4 regions of the Bradyrhizobium sp. UFLA05-112 genome follow, and region 2 is predicted to be linked to each of the others. Evidence: riboswitches for the same ligand, from Rfam matches in the RefSeq annotation. Region 2 holds a riboswitch; each other region holds the start of a gene.
What was found. Region 2 has a riboswitch for cobalamin ahead of SO180_RS03365 (energy-coupling factor ABC transporter permease). Riboswitches for the same ligand answer to the same signal wherever they lie in the genome.

Region 1: another riboswitch for cobalamin. It lies ahead of metE (5-methyltetrahydropteroyltriglutamate--homocysteine S-methyltransferase); the one in region 2 lies ahead of SO180_RS03365 (energy-coupling factor ABC transporter permease).
Region 3: another riboswitch for cobalamin. It lies ahead of metE (5-methyltetrahydropteroyltriglutamate--homocysteine S-methyltransferase); the one in region 2 lies ahead of SO180_RS03365 (energy-coupling factor ABC transporter permease).
Region 4: another riboswitch for cobalamin. It lies ahead of SO180_RS08750 (ribonucleoside-diphosphate reductase subunit alpha); the one in region 2 lies ahead of SO180_RS03365 (energy-coupling factor ABC transporter permease).

The regions. Positions count from the first base shown of each region.
Region 1 covers NZ_JBANBK010000011.1:44,732-49,266, forward strand. The annotation lists gene SO180_RS08850 (Rieske 2Fe-2S domain-containing protein) at 1-63, opposite strand, end outside; gene SO180_RS08855 (hypothetical protein) at 60-263, opposite strand; partial or broken gene metE (5-methyltetrahydropteroyltriglutamate--homocysteine S-methyltransferase) at 307-2,632, opposite strand; cobalamin riboswitch at 2,738-2,963, opposite strand; gene prpB (methylisocitrate lyase) at 2,996-3,919, opposite strand; gene prpC (bifunctional 2-methylcitrate synthase/citrate synthase) at 3,931-4,535, opposite strand, start outside.
Region 2 covers NZ_JBANBK010000003.1:192,186-196,720, reverse strand. The annotation lists gene cobM (precorrin-4 C(11)-methyltransferase) at 1-432, shown strand, start outside; gene SO180_RS03375 (cobyrinic acid a,c-diamide synthase CobB) at 432-1,742, shown strand; gene cobA (uroporphyrinogen-III C-methyltransferase) at 1,739-2,467, shown strand; cobalamin riboswitch at 2,516-2,735, shown strand; gene SO180_RS03365 (energy-coupling factor ABC transporter permease) at 2,773-3,450, shown strand; gene cobF (precorrin-6A synthase (deacetylating)) at 3,497-4,246, shown strand; gene cobT (nicotinate-nucleotide--dimethylbenzimidazole phosphoribosyltransferase) at 4,282-4,535, shown strand, end outside.
Region 3 covers NZ_JBANBK010000024.1:75,943-80,477, reverse strand. The annotation lists gene SO180_RS16435 (hypothetical protein) at 1-9, shown strand, start outside; partial or broken gene SO180_RS16430 (IS5/IS1182 family transposase) at 131-275, shown strand; gene metE (5-methyltetrahydropteroyltriglutamate--homocysteine S-methyltransferase) at 298-2,622, opposite strand; cobalamin riboswitch at 2,729-2,953, opposite strand; gene SO180_RS16420 (TauD/TfdA dioxygenase family protein) at 3,462-4,385, shown strand.
Region 4 covers NZ_JBANBK010000011.1:14,542-19,076, forward strand. The annotation lists gene SO180_RS08745 (glycosyltransferase) at 1-1,998, shown strand, start outside; cobalamin riboswitch at 2,118-2,333, shown strand; gene SO180_RS08750 (ribonucleoside-diphosphate reductase subunit alpha) at 2,457-4,535, shown strand, end outside.

The DNA of each region.
Region 1 (4,535 bases), on a different contig from region 2:
CTTCCGAAGGTCGGCCGACACCGGACTTGCGCCGATGCCGGCAGGGTTCGTTACCGGATTCACGAAGCGGACACCTCCGATGTACCGAGGTGGATGGCGAGGATCTCTTCGGGAGTCTCCCGAACCTCGATCCGCTGCTCCCCACTGCCGACGAACTCCAGCATCGTCTTGTCGCCATCGCGCCACATCCCGCCGACTAACGAGAAATTGACGTGATAGGGCTTGCCGCCGTCGAAGCGGGTGCATTTGATCCAGAAGCGCATCGGCAGTCTCCGTGCAGGAACGGGAGGTAAGGCTACGTCGGCATCAAGACGCCTTGCGCAATTCGCGTGCGGCGGCGACCATGTTGACGAGTGCAGGTCGAACTTCTTCCCATTTGCGGGTCTTCAGGCCGCAATCGGGATTGATCCAGAGTTGCGAGTCCGACAGTCGCTTCCGGGCCAGCGTGATGAGATCCCGCATCTCGCTGGTCTCGGGGACGCGCGGCGAGTGGATATCGTAGACGCCCGGGCCGATGTCGTTCGGATATTTGAAGCTGGTGAAAGCATCGAGAAGCTCCATCTTCGAGCGCGACGTCTCGATCGAGATGACGTCGGCGTCCATGGCCGCAATCGCGTCGATGATGGCGTTGAACTCCGAGTAGCACATGTGGGTGTGGATCTGCGTGGCATCGGCAACGCCGGTCGAGCAGATGCGGAAACTCTCCACGGCCCAGTCGAGATAGGTCTTCCATTCGGAGTGACGCAGCGGCAGGCCCTCGCGAAGCGCGGCTTCGTCGATCTGGATCATGGTCGCGCCGGCCTTTTCGAGGTCGGTGACCTCGTCGCGGATCGCGAGCGCGATCTGGCGGCAGGCCTCGCTCCGCGGAAGATCGTCGCGCACGAATGACCAGTTCAGGATCGTCACCGGCCCGGTGAGCATCGCCTTCATCGGCTTCTTCGTCAGCGACTGCGAATAGCGCCACCAGTCGACCGTCATTGGTTTTGGCCGCGAGACATCGCCGAACAGGATCGGCGGGCGGACGTAGCGGGAGCCGTAGGACTGCACCCAGCCATACCGGGTGAAGACGAAGCCGGAGAGCTGCTCGCCAAAATACTGCACCATGTCGTTGCGTTCGAACTCGCCATGGACGAGCACGTCGAGCCCGATCTCCTCCTGCCAGCGCACCGTGCGGGCGGTTTGCTCCTTGAGTGCTCGTACTGCGCGTCGGTCAGCTTGCCCTTGGCATGCGCGGCGCGGGCATTGCGCACGTCCGCGGTCTGCGGGAACGAGCCGATCGTCGTCGTCGGGAAGGCCGGAAGGCCAAAGCGCTTGCGTTGGATCTCCGCGCGGCTCGCAAAAGCGCTGGTACGACGGCGCATGGCGTCGTCGATCGCCGCCATGCGTTTGGCGACCGCCGCGTCGTGGATCTTGGGTGAGATCTGGCGGGCTTTCGCGGCCTTGTCCGAAGCGGCGAGGGCATCGGCGACGCTGTCATCGCCTGCGAGGGCCCTCGCTAGCGTGGACAGCTCCGCGATCTTCTGCACCGAGAAGGCAAGCCAGCTCTTGACGTCGGGATCGAGGCCGGTCTCAAGCTCGAGATCGATCGGCGTATGCAGCAGCGAACAGGACGGCGCGATCTGCACGCGGCCGGGGCCGAGCCTGGCAATGATCGGCTTGTAGCGGTCGATCAGCGCCGACAGGTTGGAGCGCCAGACGTTACGGCCGTCGATGACACCGAGCGAGATCACGAGGTCGGCGCGGGCGCCGGATTCGACCTGGCTCAGCTGCTGCGGCGCGCGGATCAGGTCGACGTGCAGCCCGGCTACCGGGAGCGCCAGAGCGGTTGCAAGGTTGTCGCCAATCGCGCCGAAATAGGTGGCGAGCATGATCTTGACGTTGGGCACGTCCTTGGCGAAGCGCGTATAGGCGCGCTGGAGTGCGTTCCGCTCGATCTCATTGAGATCGAGCACCAGGCAAGGCTCGTCGATCTGGACCCATTCAGCGCCGCGCTTGGCGAGCTCCTGGAGAACGTCGACATAGACGGGCAGCAGGCCATCGAGCAGCGAGATTGGATCGACCGCCGCGTCATGGCTTTTGCCGAGCTTCAGGAAGGTGACGGGACCGACCAGCACCGGACGGGTCTGATAGCCGAGCGCCTTGGCTTCATCGTACTCCTGGATCACCTTGCGCGAGGAGAGCTTGAAGGTCTGGCCCTTGTGAAATTCCGGAACCATGTAGTGGTAGTTGGTGTCGAACCACTTGGTCATTTCCTGCGCTGTTGCACCTGTCCATGATGGGCGTGACCGCAACTCGCGTCGTGTGCGTCGCCCTGTGATCCGCGTGCCATCGCGAAATAGGTCTTGAGCGAGACCAGGCCGCCCTTCCAGCCGTAGGCATCGGGGATGGCGCCAACCATGACGCTGGTGTCGAGCACCTGGTCGTAAAGCGAGAAATCGCTCGACGGGATGATGGTTGCGCCGAGCGATTTCTGGCGAGCCCAGTTGGCAGCACGGAGCCCGGCTGCGATTTCGAGAAGCTCCTGCTCGCTGATCTTGCCGGCCCAGAAGGCTTCGAGCGCGAGCTTGAGTTCGCGGCGTGGCCCGATGCGGGGCGTGCCGAGTGTTGCGACTGGAAGTGAAAGAGAAGTCATAGCTTTAACCCCATTGTGGTGGGGGCAAAAGGCCATGGCGGATGCAGGCAGGGCAGCCGCAGATGCGGCAGCTGCTTGGCGTACCACCGGGACACCCCGCCCGTGGACGATTATGTTGTCGGGGGCAGGTCTCCTGGCTCGCGGGTCGTCGCCTGCATCCTGGCCTTCCCAAAGCACGTGCTTCAGTGACACTTTTGGATGCGAGCTCACCGCTTACAGTTGCGGGGGCAGCGCCGGCATTGCGTCAGTCCGAATGGACCGGGAGCGCACCGGCTTCCCTCTTAGCTCCGGATCAAGTGGGACCCGGAGAACCTCGACGATTCCGATTATCTGGAAGAGAGGGGGGCGTCAACCTCTCGCCGTTCACTTGCGCTGCGGCATACCGGACGGAACGATTGTTTGAATGATCGAGGCATCCAAAGCTTCGTAATTGTGTAATCCGATTGTCGCGTAGAGTTCCGCGCGCGTCTGCATACGGTCGACGAGCTTATGCGTGCCTCCATCACGCGAAATTGCAGCATAAAGTTCTGCTTGCGCTTTGTTCGCCACGCGCAACGAGGACACGGGCCAGATCACCATGGCGTAGCCCATCGCCTCGAACTCCGCGGCTGTGAAGAACGGCGTCTTTCCGAATTCGGTCATATTGGCGAGCAGGGGTAAGCCAGGCATACGCTCGGCAAAGGCGCGGAACATCTCGGCAGTGTTAAGCGCTTCGGGGAAGATCGCGTCGGCACCCGCCTCCATATAGAGTTTGGCACGGGCAACGGCGCCATCGAGGCCTTCGCTTGAGGCCGCATCGGTCCTGGCGATGATCACGAGATTGCGACGAGCTTTTGACGCGGCTGCCACTTTGGCTGCCATATCATGTGCATCGGCAATTTTCTTGTCGTTCAAATGACCGCATTTCTTCGGCAAGATCTGGTCTTCGAGATGAAGCGCAGCTGCGCCGGCATCCTCGAACACGCGCGTGGCATGCATGACGTTGAGTGCCTCGCCGTAGCCGGTGTCCGCATCGACGAGAAGGGGCAGGCCCGACGCGCGGACGATCTGGCGGATGAAGAAGGCAACTTCATCAACGGTGATGATCCCGAGATCGGGCAGGCCCATCGATGCTGTCATCGCGGCACCCGAGAGATACAGCGCCTCGAAGCCGGCCGCTTTGGCCTGGAGCGCCGCCATGCCGTTATGCGCGCCAGGAAGCTTCAGAATGCCCGGCTGCTTCAGGAACGCGCGGAAGCGGAGCCCGGCAGGCTCTTGCGGCAGATCGGCGGCAACGAGATAGGGCATCTGGCAGTTCCTCAGGCGGCGCGGACCGACGAGCGCAATCCGCTGCGCTGTTCGAGCGGCACGAAAGTCAGATTCTCCGGACCGACGTAATTGGCTGACGGACGGATGATCTTGTTGTCGATACGCTGCTCGATGATGTGGGCAGCCCATCCCGACGTGCGGGCGATCACGAACAGCGGCGTGAACATCGCGGTCGGCACGTCCATCATGTGATAGGACACCGCGCTGAACCAGTCGAGATTGGCGAACATTTTTTTAGTCTCCGCCATCACGGCTTCGATCCGGTCGGCGATCTCGAACATCTTCATCGAGCCGGCCTCGCGCGACAGGCGGCGCGCGACTTCCTTGATCACCTTGTTGCGGGGGTCGGCGATCGTATAGACGGGGTGGCCAAACCCGATCACGACTTCCTTGGCAGCGATCCGGCGGCGGATGTCGGCGTCGGCCTCATCGACGTCACCATAACGCTTCTGCACCTCGAAGGCGACTTCGTTGGCGCCGCCGTGCTTCGGCCCGCGCAACGCGCCGATCGCGCCTGTGATCGCCGAGTACATGTCGGCGCCCGTGCCGGTGATCGAGCGAGCCGTGAAGGTCGAGGCGTTGAACTCGTGCTCGG
Region 2 (4,535 bases):
GCAGCGCTGGAAGCCGAGCTGACCTTGCCGGGGCTTACGCAATCTGTGGTGCTGACGCGTACGCCAGGCCGGGCGAGCGCGATGCCGGAGGGCGAGAAGCTTGCTGCGTTCGCCGCGACCGGCTCGGTGCTTGCCATTCATCTGTCGATCCATTTGCTCGACAAGGTGATTGCGGAGCTGACGCCGCATTATGGCGCGGATTGTCCGGTGGCGATCGTCTGGCGCGCGAGCTGGCCGGACCAGCGCATCGTGCGCGCGACGCTTGCCACGCTCGATGCGGCTGTCGGCGCCGAGCTCGGGCGCACCGCGCTCATCCTGGTCGGCCGGACACTCGGCTCGGAGGAATTCTCAGAGAGCCGCCTTTACGCCGCGGACTATGACCGCCGCTACCGGCCGGTCGGGCCGGCGCCGCGTTTTCCGGAGGAGTCGTGATGCCTGCGGGTTTCGTCATCTCGGCGCCGGCTTCCGGTGTCGGCAAGACGACGCTGACGTTAGCGCTCGCGCGCGCCTATCGCGATCGCGGACTCACTGTGCAGTGCTTCAAGAGCGGCCCCGATTACATCGATCCTGCTTTTCATGCCGCGGCCACGGGGCGTGCCTCCGTCAACATCGATAGCTGGGCGATGGATCGCGCGACGATCGAGCATCTCGTCAGCCGCGGTGCGAACGCCGATCTCGTGCTGGCCGAGGGTTCGATGGGCCTGTTCGACGGCGTCGCCGCGCGCGGCGTCTCGGGGACGGGCGCCACCGCCGACATCGCGGAGATGATGGGCTGGCCGGTGCTGCTGGTGATCGATCCGTCCGGCCAGGCCCAGACGGCGGCCGCGATTGCGACGGGCTTGCGGGATTTCCGCAGCGGGGTGGGTCTCGCCGGCGTCGTGCTCAACCGCGTCGCGAGCCCGCGGCATGAGGACCTCGTGCGCCGCGCTTTGGCCAATGCGGGCATTGCCGTGTTCGGCGCGCTGCCGCGCCACGCCGAGATCAGCGTGCCGAAACGGCATCTCGGCCTGGTGCAGGCGGAGGAGCAGACGGAGATCGGTCGCCTGATCGATGAGGCCGCGCGCTTCGTCGGCGAGCACGTCGATCTCGACGCCGTGCTCGGCGCGGCATCTGCATGGACATCGCGGGCAATCACGAACCGGGTTAACGTCACGCCGCCAGGCCAGCGCATTGCGCTAGCGCGCGACGCCGCGTTCTCCTTTGTCTATCCGCATATGCTCGAGGCTTGGCGTGCTGCCGGTGCGGAGATCCTGCCGTTCTCGCCGCTCGCCGATGAGGGACCCGATGCAAGCGCCGATGTGTGCTGGCTGCCCGGCGGCTATCCGGAACTGCACGCCGGCCGTATCGCCGCGAATGCGCGCTTTCGCGAGCGCTTGCGCGCCTTCGCCGAGACGCGGCCGGTCCACGGCGAATGCGGCGGCTACATGGTGATGGGCGCGGCCTTGACCGATGCCGACGGCGCGCGGCACGAGATGCTTGGCCTCTTGGGCCTGGAGACGAGCTTTGCCAAGCGCCGCATGCACCTTGGCTACCGTCTTGCCGAGCTCGCAGCGCCAATGTCGGGACATCAGCCCGGCGCGCGCCTGCGCGGTCATGAATTCCACTATTCGACGATTCTCGCGCAGCCTGATGTATCGCTTGCGATCGTGCGTGACGCGACGGGCGCAACCGTCGCGGAGACCGGATCGCGACGCGGATATGCGACGGGCACCTTCTTTCATTTGATTGCGGAGGACCGGTGAGCGGCTTCGTCTCCTTCATCTCCGCCGGTCCCGGCGATCCCGAGCTTTTGACGCTCAAGGGCGCGGCGCGGCTGCGCGAGGCCGACGTCGTGCTCTATGACGATCTCGCTTCCGGCACGATTCTCGAGCTTGCCCGACCCGGCGCCAATCTGGTGGCAGTCGGAAAACGCGCCGGCCGGCCCTCGACCAAGCAGCAGCATGTCAACCGCCTGCTGGTCGATTATGCGGCGACCGGCGCGCGCGTGGTGCGGCTGAAATCCGGCGATGCCGGCATCTTCGGCCGGCTCGAGGAAGAGATCGAGACGCTTCGGGCGTCGGGGATCGGCTACGAGATCGTGCCCGGCGTCACCTCGGCCTGCGTCGCGGCGGCGCAAGCCGGCATCCCGCTGACCCGGCGGAATACCGCGCGCCGGGTGCAGTTCGTCACCGGGGCCGATGTGACCGGGCAGCTTCCGCAAAATCTGAACTGGGCGGCGCTGGCCGACCCGGATGCGACGACGGTGATCTATATGGGCCGGCGCACGTTCCCGGAACTGGCCACCAAGCTGATTGCGCAGGGTCTTTCGCCGGAAACGCCCGCGCTGTTTGCGGAATCCCTGGGCCGCGCCGACGAGCGGCTCGTCCGCACCACGATCGCAAAGCTCGCCGAAGAGCTCGCGCAGGCCGTGCCCGCGACCACCGCCGCCGTCATCCTGTTTGGCGCACTAGCGGGAGAATCGTCGTGATGATGTCCGCAGTTGCCGTTCGACCCTTGACGCCCGGCTTGCGAAAGAGGCACACAAGAGGGGCATGGTGCTCGATGCGGCGCAAAGCGCCGGAGCATAATCGGGAATGGGGGTGGGCGGACCCAGTTGCGGCGCCCCAAACCCCAGCCGCCCCCGCGACTGTAAGCGGTGAGGGGCTCCGATCCGCCACTGGGCCGCAAGGCTCGGGAAGGCCGGAGATCCCCTTCGATCCGCGAGCCAGGAGACCGGCCCTGCACGTTTGGACGCCAAGGCCGTCGGGTGTGACGGCAGGAAGGACTTGAACCATGCATATCGAACCAGGAATCGTGACGGGCGCCAAGCTCGTGTTGAGTTACGCAACCGGCATCGCCACTGGCGGCGTTGCGCTGAAGCTTACGGCGGAGACCGTGCGCGAGCAGGGCGTCAGCTCGTTTGCGGTACGGACGGCTGCGACCACCGCGCTGGTCTTCACCTTCTTCGAGATCCTGCCGCACTTCCCGGTCGGGGTTTCCGAGGTGCACTTCATCCTCGGTTCGACCCTGTTCCTGCTGTTCGGCGCGGCGCCGGCGGCCCTTGGTCTCGCGCTTGGTCTCTTGCTGCAAGGCTTGTTCTTCGTGCCGACCGACCTGCCGCAATACGGCATGAACGTCACCACGCTGCTGGTGCCGCTGTTCGCGATCCAGGCGCTCGCGACCCGCATCATCCCCCGCGACACGGCCTATGTCGACCTGCAGTATCGTCAGGCGCTGGCGCTCTCGACGGCGTATCAGTCGGGCATCATCGCCTGGGTTGCGTTCTGGGCGATCTATGGCGCGGGCTTTGGCGCTGCGAACCTCGCCAACATCGCGACCTTCGCCGCGTCCTATGCGCTGGTCATCGTGATCGAGCCGCTGGCCGATCTCGCCGTGCTGGCGCTGGCAAAATCGCTGCGTGGCGTCACCGCGCCCGGCCTCGTCACCCCGCGCCTGCACAACGCGGCGTAGAGATGAGCTGAGGGGCGGCCGTTCATGGTCGCCCTTCACACTCGTGATGGTCACGCTCTCCCTGATAGGTATCGGTTGCGGCGATCCCGAGCAGCTCACGCTTGCCGCGATCCGTGCCATCAATGCGGCAGATCTCGTGCTGATTCCGCGCAAGGGGACGCAGAAGTCCGATCTCGCCGACCTGCGGCGGACGATTTGCGCCGATGTGCTCACCAACAAAGAGACGCGTATCGCGGAGTTCGACTTGCCGGTGCGTGACGCCGGCGAGGCTGACTACCGCAAGGGCGTCGACGACTGGCATGATGCGGTCGCTGCGACCTGGTCGCAGGCGATCGCGGGCCATCTCGTACATGATGGCCGCGTTGCGTTGCTGATCTGGGGCGACCCGTCGCTCTATGACTCGTCCCTGAGGATCGCGCGACGGCTTGATCCTTTGCCCGCGATCGAAGTCATCCCCGGCATCACGTCGATCCAGGCGCTGTGCGCGGCGCATGCGCTGCCGCTGAACGATATCGGCGCGCCTTTCCTGGTCACGACAGGGCGGCGACTGCGCGAAGGCGGCTGGCCTGACGGAGCCGACACCGTGGTGGTGATGCTCGATGGCGGCACGGCGTTTCAGTCGCTCGATCCGCAAGGCCTGCAGATCTGGTGGGGCGCCTATCTCGGCATGCCCGATCAGGTCGTCATGTCGGGTGCGTTGGCCGAGATCGGTCCGCGCATCGTCGCCGCACGGCAGGAGGCGCGCGAACGGCACGGCTGGATCATGGACAGCTACATTCTCAAACGCAGCGTGTGACGCGACCGCAGTCGCGTGAACGGAGGCAGGACGACATGCTCCCCAATTGGGTTTACGAGAAATGCCCGGGTATCTCGACCTCGCACCGCGAGGCGGCGATGGCGCGGCAGGCGCAACTGACCAAGCCGACCGGTGCGCTCGGTCGGCTCGAGCAGGTCGCGATCGACCTTGCGGGCCTGCAGGAGACGGAGCAGCCGCGCGCCGCGCGCGTGCCGATCATCGTCTTTGCCGGCGATCACGGCATCGTCGCCCAGGGCGTCTCCGCCTATCCGCAGGAAGTCACGATCGC
Region 3 (4,535 bases), on a different contig from region 2:
GATCTATAATTGTTCGTGCGCGCGGAGTGGCAACTAATTTCCGTTGAGCGCCGTCTAGCAAGAAAAGGCCCGTCTTCGTCGATGTCCATGGAAGTAGTCAGGCTTACCCGTCGAGACAGTAAAAGCTGGGCGAGGGCAACGTGATCATCCGCTGCAAGCAACCCGGACGATGGTGAACGAGCCGCGTTCGGCGCTTGAGCGCGAGTGTGTCGCGCTCTATTCGGTCGATTGGACCGCCGTCAATCCCGCCGGAGAAGCTGCTGCAGGAGCTGTTGCAGGCGCAAGGTCACGCTGGCGTCAGCCCGCCTTGCGTAGTTCGCGGGCCGCTGCAACCATGTTGATGAGCGCCGGACGGACTTCCTCCCATTGACGAGTCTTCAGACCGCAATCCGGATTGATCCAGAGCTGTGAGTCCGACAGCCGTTGGCGGGCCAGCGCGATGAGATCCTTCATCTCAGTGGCTTCGGGCACGCGCGGCGAGTGGATGTCATAGACGCCGGGGCCGATGTCGTTCGGGTATTTGAAGGCGGTGAATGCATCGAGCAGTTCCATCTTAGAACGGGAGGTTTCGATCGAGATGACATCAGCGTCCATCGCGGCGATTCCATCAATGATGGCATTGAACTCCGAATAGCACATATGGGTATGGATCTGCGTTGCGTCGGCAACACCAGAGGAGCAGATGCGGAAGCTCTCCACGGCCCAGTCGAGATAGGCCTTCCAGTCGGATCGACGGAGCGGCAAACCTTCGCGTAGCGCTGCCTCATCGATTTGGATCATGGTCGCGCCCGCCTTTTCGAGGTCGGCGACCTCGTCCCGGATCGCGAGCGCGATCTGACGGCAGGCCTCGCTGCGCGGAATGTCGTCACGGACGAACGACCAATTCAGGATCGTCACCGGCCCCGTAAGCATGGCCTTCATAGGCTTCCTGGTCAGCGATTGCGCGTAGCTCCACCATTCGACGGTCATCGCCTTCGGCCGGGAGACATCGCCGAATAAGATCGGAGGGCGAACGTAACGGGAGCCATAAGATTGCACCCAGCCGTGCTTAGTAAATAGGAACCCGGAGAGCTGCTCAGCGAAATACTGGACCATATCGTTGCGCTCGAACTCGCCGTGTACGAGCACGTCGAGTCCGATGTCTTCCTGCCATCGGACGGCGCGAGCCGTTTCATCCTTCAGGAATTGTTCATATTGCGCGTCCGTTAACTTTCCCTTGGCACGCGCGGCGCGAGCAGTGCGGACTTCTGCCGTCTGCGGGAACGACCCGATCGTGGTCGTTGGGAAAAGCGGCAGGCCGAAACGCTTGCGCTGAACCTCGGCGCGGCTCTCAAAAGCGCTATTGCGGCGGCGCATAACCGCATCAATCGCCGCCGTACGCTGGGCAACGGTCGTGTCATGGATCTTTGGCGAAGCTCGGCGGGCCGTCGCCGCAAAGTCCGATTCGGCAAACGCGGCGGCAACGACCTTTCCGTCGACCGCGAGCGCTTTTGCCAAGGTCGCGAGCTCGCCGATCTTCTGAACCGAGAAGGCAAGCCAGCTCTTTACGTCAGAATCGAGATCGGTCTCCAGCTCAAGGTCGATTGGGACATGAAGGAGTGAGCAGGACGGCGCCAGCTGCACGCGATCCTTGCCGAACGTTGCAATGACGGGCCTGAACCGCTCCACGAGTGCCGACAGGTCGGCGCGCCACACGTTGCGGCCATCGATGATGCCGAGTGAAATCACGAGGTCCGCGCGGGCGCCGGGTTCAATCTGGCTCAATTGTTGAGGAGCGCGGACCAGATCGACGTGCAATCCGGCGACTGGCAGCCCCAGAGCTGTCGCCAGATTGTCGCCAATTGCACCGAAATAAGTGGCAAGCATGATCTTGATGCCGGGCACCTCCTTGGCGAAACGCCGATAGACACGCTGCAGCGCGCTTCGTGTGGTCTCGTCCAGATCGAGCACCAAGCAGGGCTCGTCAAGCTGGACCCACTCGGCTCCACGTTTCGCCAGTTCTTGGAGGACCTCGACATAGACCGGAACGAGACTATCGAGCAGCGAAATCGGATCAAACGCCAAGTCGGCGCTCTTGCCGAGCTTAAGGAAGGTGACTGGTCCGATCAGGACAGGCCGTGTTTGATAGCCAAGGGCTTTCGCCTCCTCATATTCCTCGATCGGCTTACGGGAGGAAAGCCTGAAGGTCTGACCTTTATGGAATTCGGGCACCATGTAGTGGTAATTGGTATCGAACCACTTGGTCATTTCCTGCGCAGCGGCGCCATGGCCATGATGGGCTTGACCGTCGTGCTCCTGGTCTTGCGAGCCCCGTGCCATGGCGAAATAGGTTGTCAGCGAGACCGGACCGTCCTCCCAGCCGTACGCTTTAGGAATCGCGCCAACCATGACGCTCGTGTCGAGAACCTGGTCATAGAGTGAGAAATCATTCGATGGGATGACGGTGACGCCAAGCGAATTCTGCCGTGCCCAGTTAGCGACACGAAGGCCGGCCGCAGCTTCAAGAAGCTGCCGGTCGTTGATCTTGCCCTCCCAGTAGCCTTCGAGCGCCAGTTTGAGTTCGCGGCGTGGCCCGATACGTGGCATGCCGAGGGTTGCGACAGGAAGTGAGGGAAGAGACATAGCTTTAACCCCATTGTGGTTGGAGCAAAGGCTATGGCGGAGACGCAGGCAGGAGGGCCGCGAAAACGCCCTGCTGCTTGGCGTACCACCGGACACCCCGCCCGTGGTCGATTATGTTGTCGGGGCAGGTCTCCTGGCTCGCGAGTCATCGCCTGCATCCGGCCTTCCCGAAGCGCCTGCTTCAGTGACACGTATGGATGCGGGCTCGCCGCTTACAGTTGCGGGGGCAGCGCCGGCATTGATTCAATCCTGAACGGATCGAGGACGCACCGGCTTCCCTCTTAGCACCAGATCAAGAGAGATCTGGAGAACCTCGACAACTTCGATTATCTGCACCAGAGGGGTAACGTCAACCTCTGCGGATTACCTTTGCTGCGGCTTCTGGCCGGGCAGGTCTGTCTTAACGAAGAAAGCATCGAGCCCTTCGCATCTGTCCGGAGCAATCGTCGCGCAAAGCTTCACGCGGCAGGATCTGCTCGACGAGCTCGCGCCTAACACGTGCGAGTGCGTCGTAAAGTGCGTCTTATACCTTCATGGCGTCGACCTCCGCCGCCGTCAAGATCGCCATCGATCGAACAGTACGAAGGAAGCAAAATAGATCTCGGCCAACGAGACCTTGAGGAGCGTCGTTGTCGATTCCAACGCGGACGGTTTTCTTGTTCGTCGGCACCGAACTGCAACATCTGCATCAACGTCCCAGCGAAGTGCAAGGCATTTTGGATCGGTCAACTACCAATACTAGGAATTGATCGAACTGACAGACCCGGTCAATTTTACGAGGTCGCCTCAAGAGCACAAGAAGAGCTCGTCGCTGTTGCTGCAAATTGGAGAGTGTCACCATGGATGCAGCCGTATCGTCGGATAGCATCATTCCTCGTGCCGACATCGTCAAACGCGCAGCGCGCATCGGCGCAGAGATCCGAAACGTCAAGCTGTCGGGAGACTTGCCGGACCAGACGATCGCCGCGATCAATGAGCTGCTGCTGGAGCACAAGGTTATTTTCTTCCGCGACCAGGGTCATCTCGACGATGCTGAGCAGGAGCGCTTTACACTTCGTTTTGGAAGTCTGGCACCTCATCCAACGCTCGGTGCCATAATGGGAACGAGGTCGATCATCGAGCTTGACTCTGCCCGCGCCGGTAGCCGGGCCGACTTGTGGCACACCGATGGAACCTTCGTCGATGCCTACCCCAAAATTGCGGTGCTACGAGGCGTTGTAATACCACCCTTCGGTGGCGACACAGCCTGGTCAAACACCGTTGCGGCCTACCTCGACCTAGCACCGCCGTTGCAGCGGCTTGCAGACAAGCTTTGGGCCGTTCACAGCAACTCCTTTGACTACGCAATACTGGACCGTGTCAGCGAGCTCGACAAAAAGCACTTGGACGAAGTCTTCACTAGGACGATCTATCAGACTGAGCATCCTGTGGTGCGCGTGCACCCCGAGACCGGCGAACGCGCGCTGGTGCTCGGCGCTCTGGTGCAAAATTTCGTTGGTATCCCAAAATACGACGGCCAAAAGCTGTTTGATGTCTTTCAGTCTCATATTACGGCTCTCGAAAATACCGTCCGCTGGAGCTGGAGGGAAGGCGATATAGCGATCTGGGACAATCGGGCTACGCAGCATTACGCGGTGAACGATTACGGCGATCAGCATCGCCTCGTTCGTCGCGCCACCGTCGCCGGTGAAGTACCCGTCAGCATCGATGGTCAGAGCAGCGTAACACGCATCAAGGCAGCCAAGGAACCGAAGGTCGCCTAGCGCCTTCACAAGATTGGCCGCGATCCGGTCGATGCACACCCTACCTTTGTTCGCCAATTTGCTGCATGCAGCATTCGGATTGCTTCGTTATCGCATTTTCACGATGTCTTCGATCGGCGCGCCGCGCGTTCTCAAATAAAAAGCAGGGCC
Region 4 (4,535 bases), on a different contig from region 2:
GCGCGCAAAATGCCGATGCCTAAGCTGGTGTTCGATGCGCGTACCTGCCTCGACGGATATGTCGAGGCGACCGAGAATACTGAACTGTGGCCCGCGGACCGTCCTCTCGTGACGGTTGTTGTCACGTCATTCAACTATGGCCGTTTTGTTCCAGAAGCAGTCGATTCGGTCCTGGCGCAGACCTTTCAGGACATTGAAGTGATCGTGGTCGAAGGCGGCTCCAGCGATCCTGAATCTCGCGAGCGAACGCTATCCCTTGAGAGACCCAAGACAAGGGTTATTGCCCAAGCAGAACCGCACCAAGTCGGAGCCAATCGAAACTTCGGCATACGCAACGGGCGTGGCAAGTACATTTGCTGCCTGGATGCCGATGACTTGCTCAAACCAACCTATATCGAAAAGGCCGTGTTCCTGCTTGAGACCTATGGATATGACGTTGTCTCCTGCGCGATGCAACAATTCGGGAGCACTGATGAAAAAATCGGAATTCTTGATGACCCGATACTTTCGGATATGGTCGAAGGTAATCATGTTCTGACCTGTGCAGTATTTCGTCATAGCCTTTGGCAAAAGGCTGGCGGCTTTCGCGACACTGATCGCGCGATCACCGGACATGTCTACGAGGATTGGCTGTTTTGGGCGCGGCTCGCTGCAATGGGAGCGAGAATTCACAACTTTTCCAAGGAGCATTTGTTCTTGTATCGCCGGCACGGTCCAAGCCTGAGCACCCAGTCGGATTTATACAGCATGACCATTCACCGTAAGCTAATTCAGGAAGCGCTGGGCGATCTTGTCACGCCTGCAGCGCACCGAAACTCGCGCCTTGCTGCAGCAACCGACAAGCGTCCGGATGAACCCCTTCTGAACTTCAGGGAGCGAGCTCACCGAAGCGGCGGAAAGCCTTCGATCCTTCTCGCGCTTCCGTTCACGATCATAGGCGGGGCAGAGCGGCTCCTCAGCAGCATCGTCGCGCATCTTGCTAAAGAAGGATGGAGCATAACAGTTATCACCTCGATTGATCCCGGTCACGAGCACGGCGACGCGACCAGCTGGTTCGAGGAAGCAACTGCGGAAATCTTCCACTTGCCGCGCTTCCTTACCATCGATCGATGGCCAGACTTCGTGTCCTACTTGATTGTGTCGCGCGAGATAGATGTCGTCTGGATCGCAGGCAGCGCTTTCATGTACAATCATCTGCCTGTCCTTCGTGCGAAATTTCCGACGCTGAAAGTAGCCGATATGCTGTTCAACACGGTCGGTCACACAAGAAGCAATCGGAAATATGCTGAGCTCATCGACCTAAATTTCGTGGAAAATCGAGAGGTGTTACGGTTCCTGAAGGATGCGGGAGTGTCTTCGGATCGCGTCCAGCAGATCTCCAGCGGGATCGACCTCGACAGGTACGTGCCAAGCTCACGAGACGCTTCCGTGGTGGATCGACTGAGCGCGACATCGGAAGAGCTTATCGTCGGCTTTTCGGGGCGATGGTCCGAGGAAAAGGATCCTTTGGCTTTTGTCGAGGTCGCACAGAAACTATCGCACTTGCCAATCCACTTTGTAATGACTGGAGCCGGGGCGCTTCGCTCTAGCATTGAAAGTGCTCTTGTAAGGGCAAATCTCGGCGGTCGCTTCCATCTCATCGGGGAGGTTGAAGATGTTCGTCCATGGATTGCATCATACGATGTGCTCGTGCTGCCTTCGCGGCTGGATGGTCGGCCGGTCGTCGTGTTAGAGGCGCTCGCGCTCGGGGTTCCAGTTATTGCTTCCGCCGTTGGTGGACTGCCAGAGCTCATACAGGATGGCGTAAACGGCTTTCTTTGCCAGCCGCGACAGATTTGCGAATTTGCCAATAGAATTGAAAAGCTTGCGCTCGATCGGAATTTCCTCAAAGGGATGAAGCAAGCTGCGAGAGCCGGCGCCGAGAGAAGCCTCGACGCGCGTAAGATGCTTTCTGGCTATGAGCAAGGATTGAGAGCATTAGCCGGCTGTGCGAATTGACTATGGTGGCGACCTATCAGAAGCATGCTTGAGCTCGTCAATACTCGATAACTGATTGGGGATGGCCGTCCGCGTGCGCCCCCCATGAAAACAATCATTGACAGCTTGCCTCGAATATCTCCATATATGGGTGTCACGGTCCTGCTGCATCGCAAGATGTAGTGGCTAAGAGGGAAGCCGGTGAACTGCGCCTTTGGTGCGGAATTCCGGCGCTGCCCCCGCAACTGTCAGCAGCGAGCTGCTTCCGGACAACGTCACTGGTGCGCCGCGCCGGGAAGACAGGAAGCAAGCAACGACCTGCGAGCCAGGAGACCTGCCGTGAAGATCTGAACGTCCACGGGCGGGGTGTCCCGGCGGTCGCTTGCACGCACCGTCCGGCAACACGTCTGCCGGCGTTCCGGCAGCGTCCTTCCTTATCGCCCCGTCCAAACACAACGCGCGCATCACGGGGCCCTTTGATGTCACTGAACCTGCACGACGCGGACACCGCTTCCGCACCCATCATCCAGTTGCGTCCACAGTCACTTGCGGCTGCTTCCAGCGAGCCGGCCATGCAGATCATCCGCCGCAACGGGAAGGTCTCGCCGTTCGATTCCGCCAAGATCGCGGTCGCAATGACCAAGGCTTTCCTCGCGGTAGAGGGCAGCACTGCGGTTGCTTCGCGCCGCGTTCACGAGAGCGTCGAGCAATTGACGGCCGAAGTCATAGCAGCCCTGATGCGCCGCGCAGGTGAGGGGCGCACCTTTCATATCGAGGATGTGCAGGATCAGGTCGAACTCGCCTTGATGCGCAGCGAGCACCACAAGGTCACCCGGGCCTATGTGCTGTACCGCGAGGAACGGTCCCGCCAGCGCGCCGAGGAAGCGGCCGCGCAGCCGGCGCCCATCGCCGCACCGATCCTTCACGTCACGCTGCCGGACGGCTCGCGCGTCGGTCTGGACACGCGCCGGCTCGAACTGATCATCAATGAGGCCTGCGCCGGTCTCGACGGCGTCTCCGCAGCCCCCGTGCTGGCCGAGACCACCCGCAATCTCTACGACGGCATCAGCCAGGACGAGCTGGCGCTGGCCTCGATCATGGCCGCGCGCACGCTGGTCGAGCAGGAGCCGAGTTATGCCTATGTCAGCGCACGCCTGCTGCTCGACAAGCTCCGCGGCGAGGTGCTGTCGCATGTCCATTGCGTTACGACGTTGGCCTCGCAGGGCGATATGGCGACGCACTATGCCGAATACTTTCCGGCCTATGTGAAGGTCGGCATCGCAGCCGAACTGCTCGATCCCGAACTCGCCCGCTTCGATCTCGGCCGCATCGCCGCGGCGCTGAAGCCTGAGCGAGACCTGAACTTCCAGTTCCTCGGCCTTCAGACGCTGTACGACCGCTATTTCCTGCATCAGCAAGGCAAGCGGATCGAACTGCCGCAGGCCTTCTTCATGCGCGTGGCGATGGGCCTGGCAATTCGAGAGATCGACCGCGAAGCCAAGGCGATCGAGTTCTACGATCTCTTGTCGTCGTTCGACTTCATGGGCTCGACGCCGACGCTGTTCAATTCCGGCACGCTGCGCCCGCAGCTGTCGTCCTGCTTCCTCACCACCGTATCGGACGACCTCGATGGCATCTTCAAGTCGATCAAGGACAATGCGCTGCTCGCAAAGTACTCCGGCGGCCTTGGCAACGATTGGACACCGGTGCGCGGCCTCGGAGCCCACATCAAGGGCACCAACGGCGAAAGCCAGGGCATCATCCCGTTCCTGAAGGTGGCCAACGACACCGCGATCGCCGTCAACCAGGGCGGCAAGCGCAAGGGCGCGGTCTGCGCCTATCTGGAGACCTGGCACGTCGACATCGAGGAATTCCTCGATCTGCGCAAGAACACCGGCGATGACCGCCGCCGCACCCACGACATGAACACCGCCAACTGGGTGCCGGACCTGTTCATGCAGCGCGTCGACGCCGACGACGAGTGGACGCTCTTCTCGCCGGACGAGACGCCCGATTTGCACGATCTGTATGGGACGTCCTTCAAGATGGCCTATGAGGCCTATGAAGCCAAGGTGAAGGCCGGTGGCATGCGTGTGTTCAAGACCGTGCGTGCGACCGACCTCTGGCGCCGCATGCTGACCATGCTGTTCGAGACCGGCCATCCCTGGATTACCTTCAAGGACCCCTGCAACCTGCGCTCGCCGCAGCGCCACATGGGTGTGATCCATTCCTCGAACCTCTGCACCGAGATCACGCTGAACACCTCTGCCGACGAGGTCGCGGTCTGCAATCTCGGCTCCGTCAACATGCTCGCCCATGTCGGAGCTAACGGTATCGACCAGGCCAAGCTGAAGCGGACGGTGACGACGGCGGTGCGTATGCTCGACAACGTCATCGACATCAATTTCTACACCATCCCTGAGGCGCGCCGCTCCAACATGCGCCATCGGCCGGTCGGGCTCGGCCTGATGGGGTACCAGGAGGCACTTCAGGTCCAGCGTATCCCGATCGCGTCCGAAGCGGCGATCGCTTTCGCCGACATCAGCATGGAAGCGATC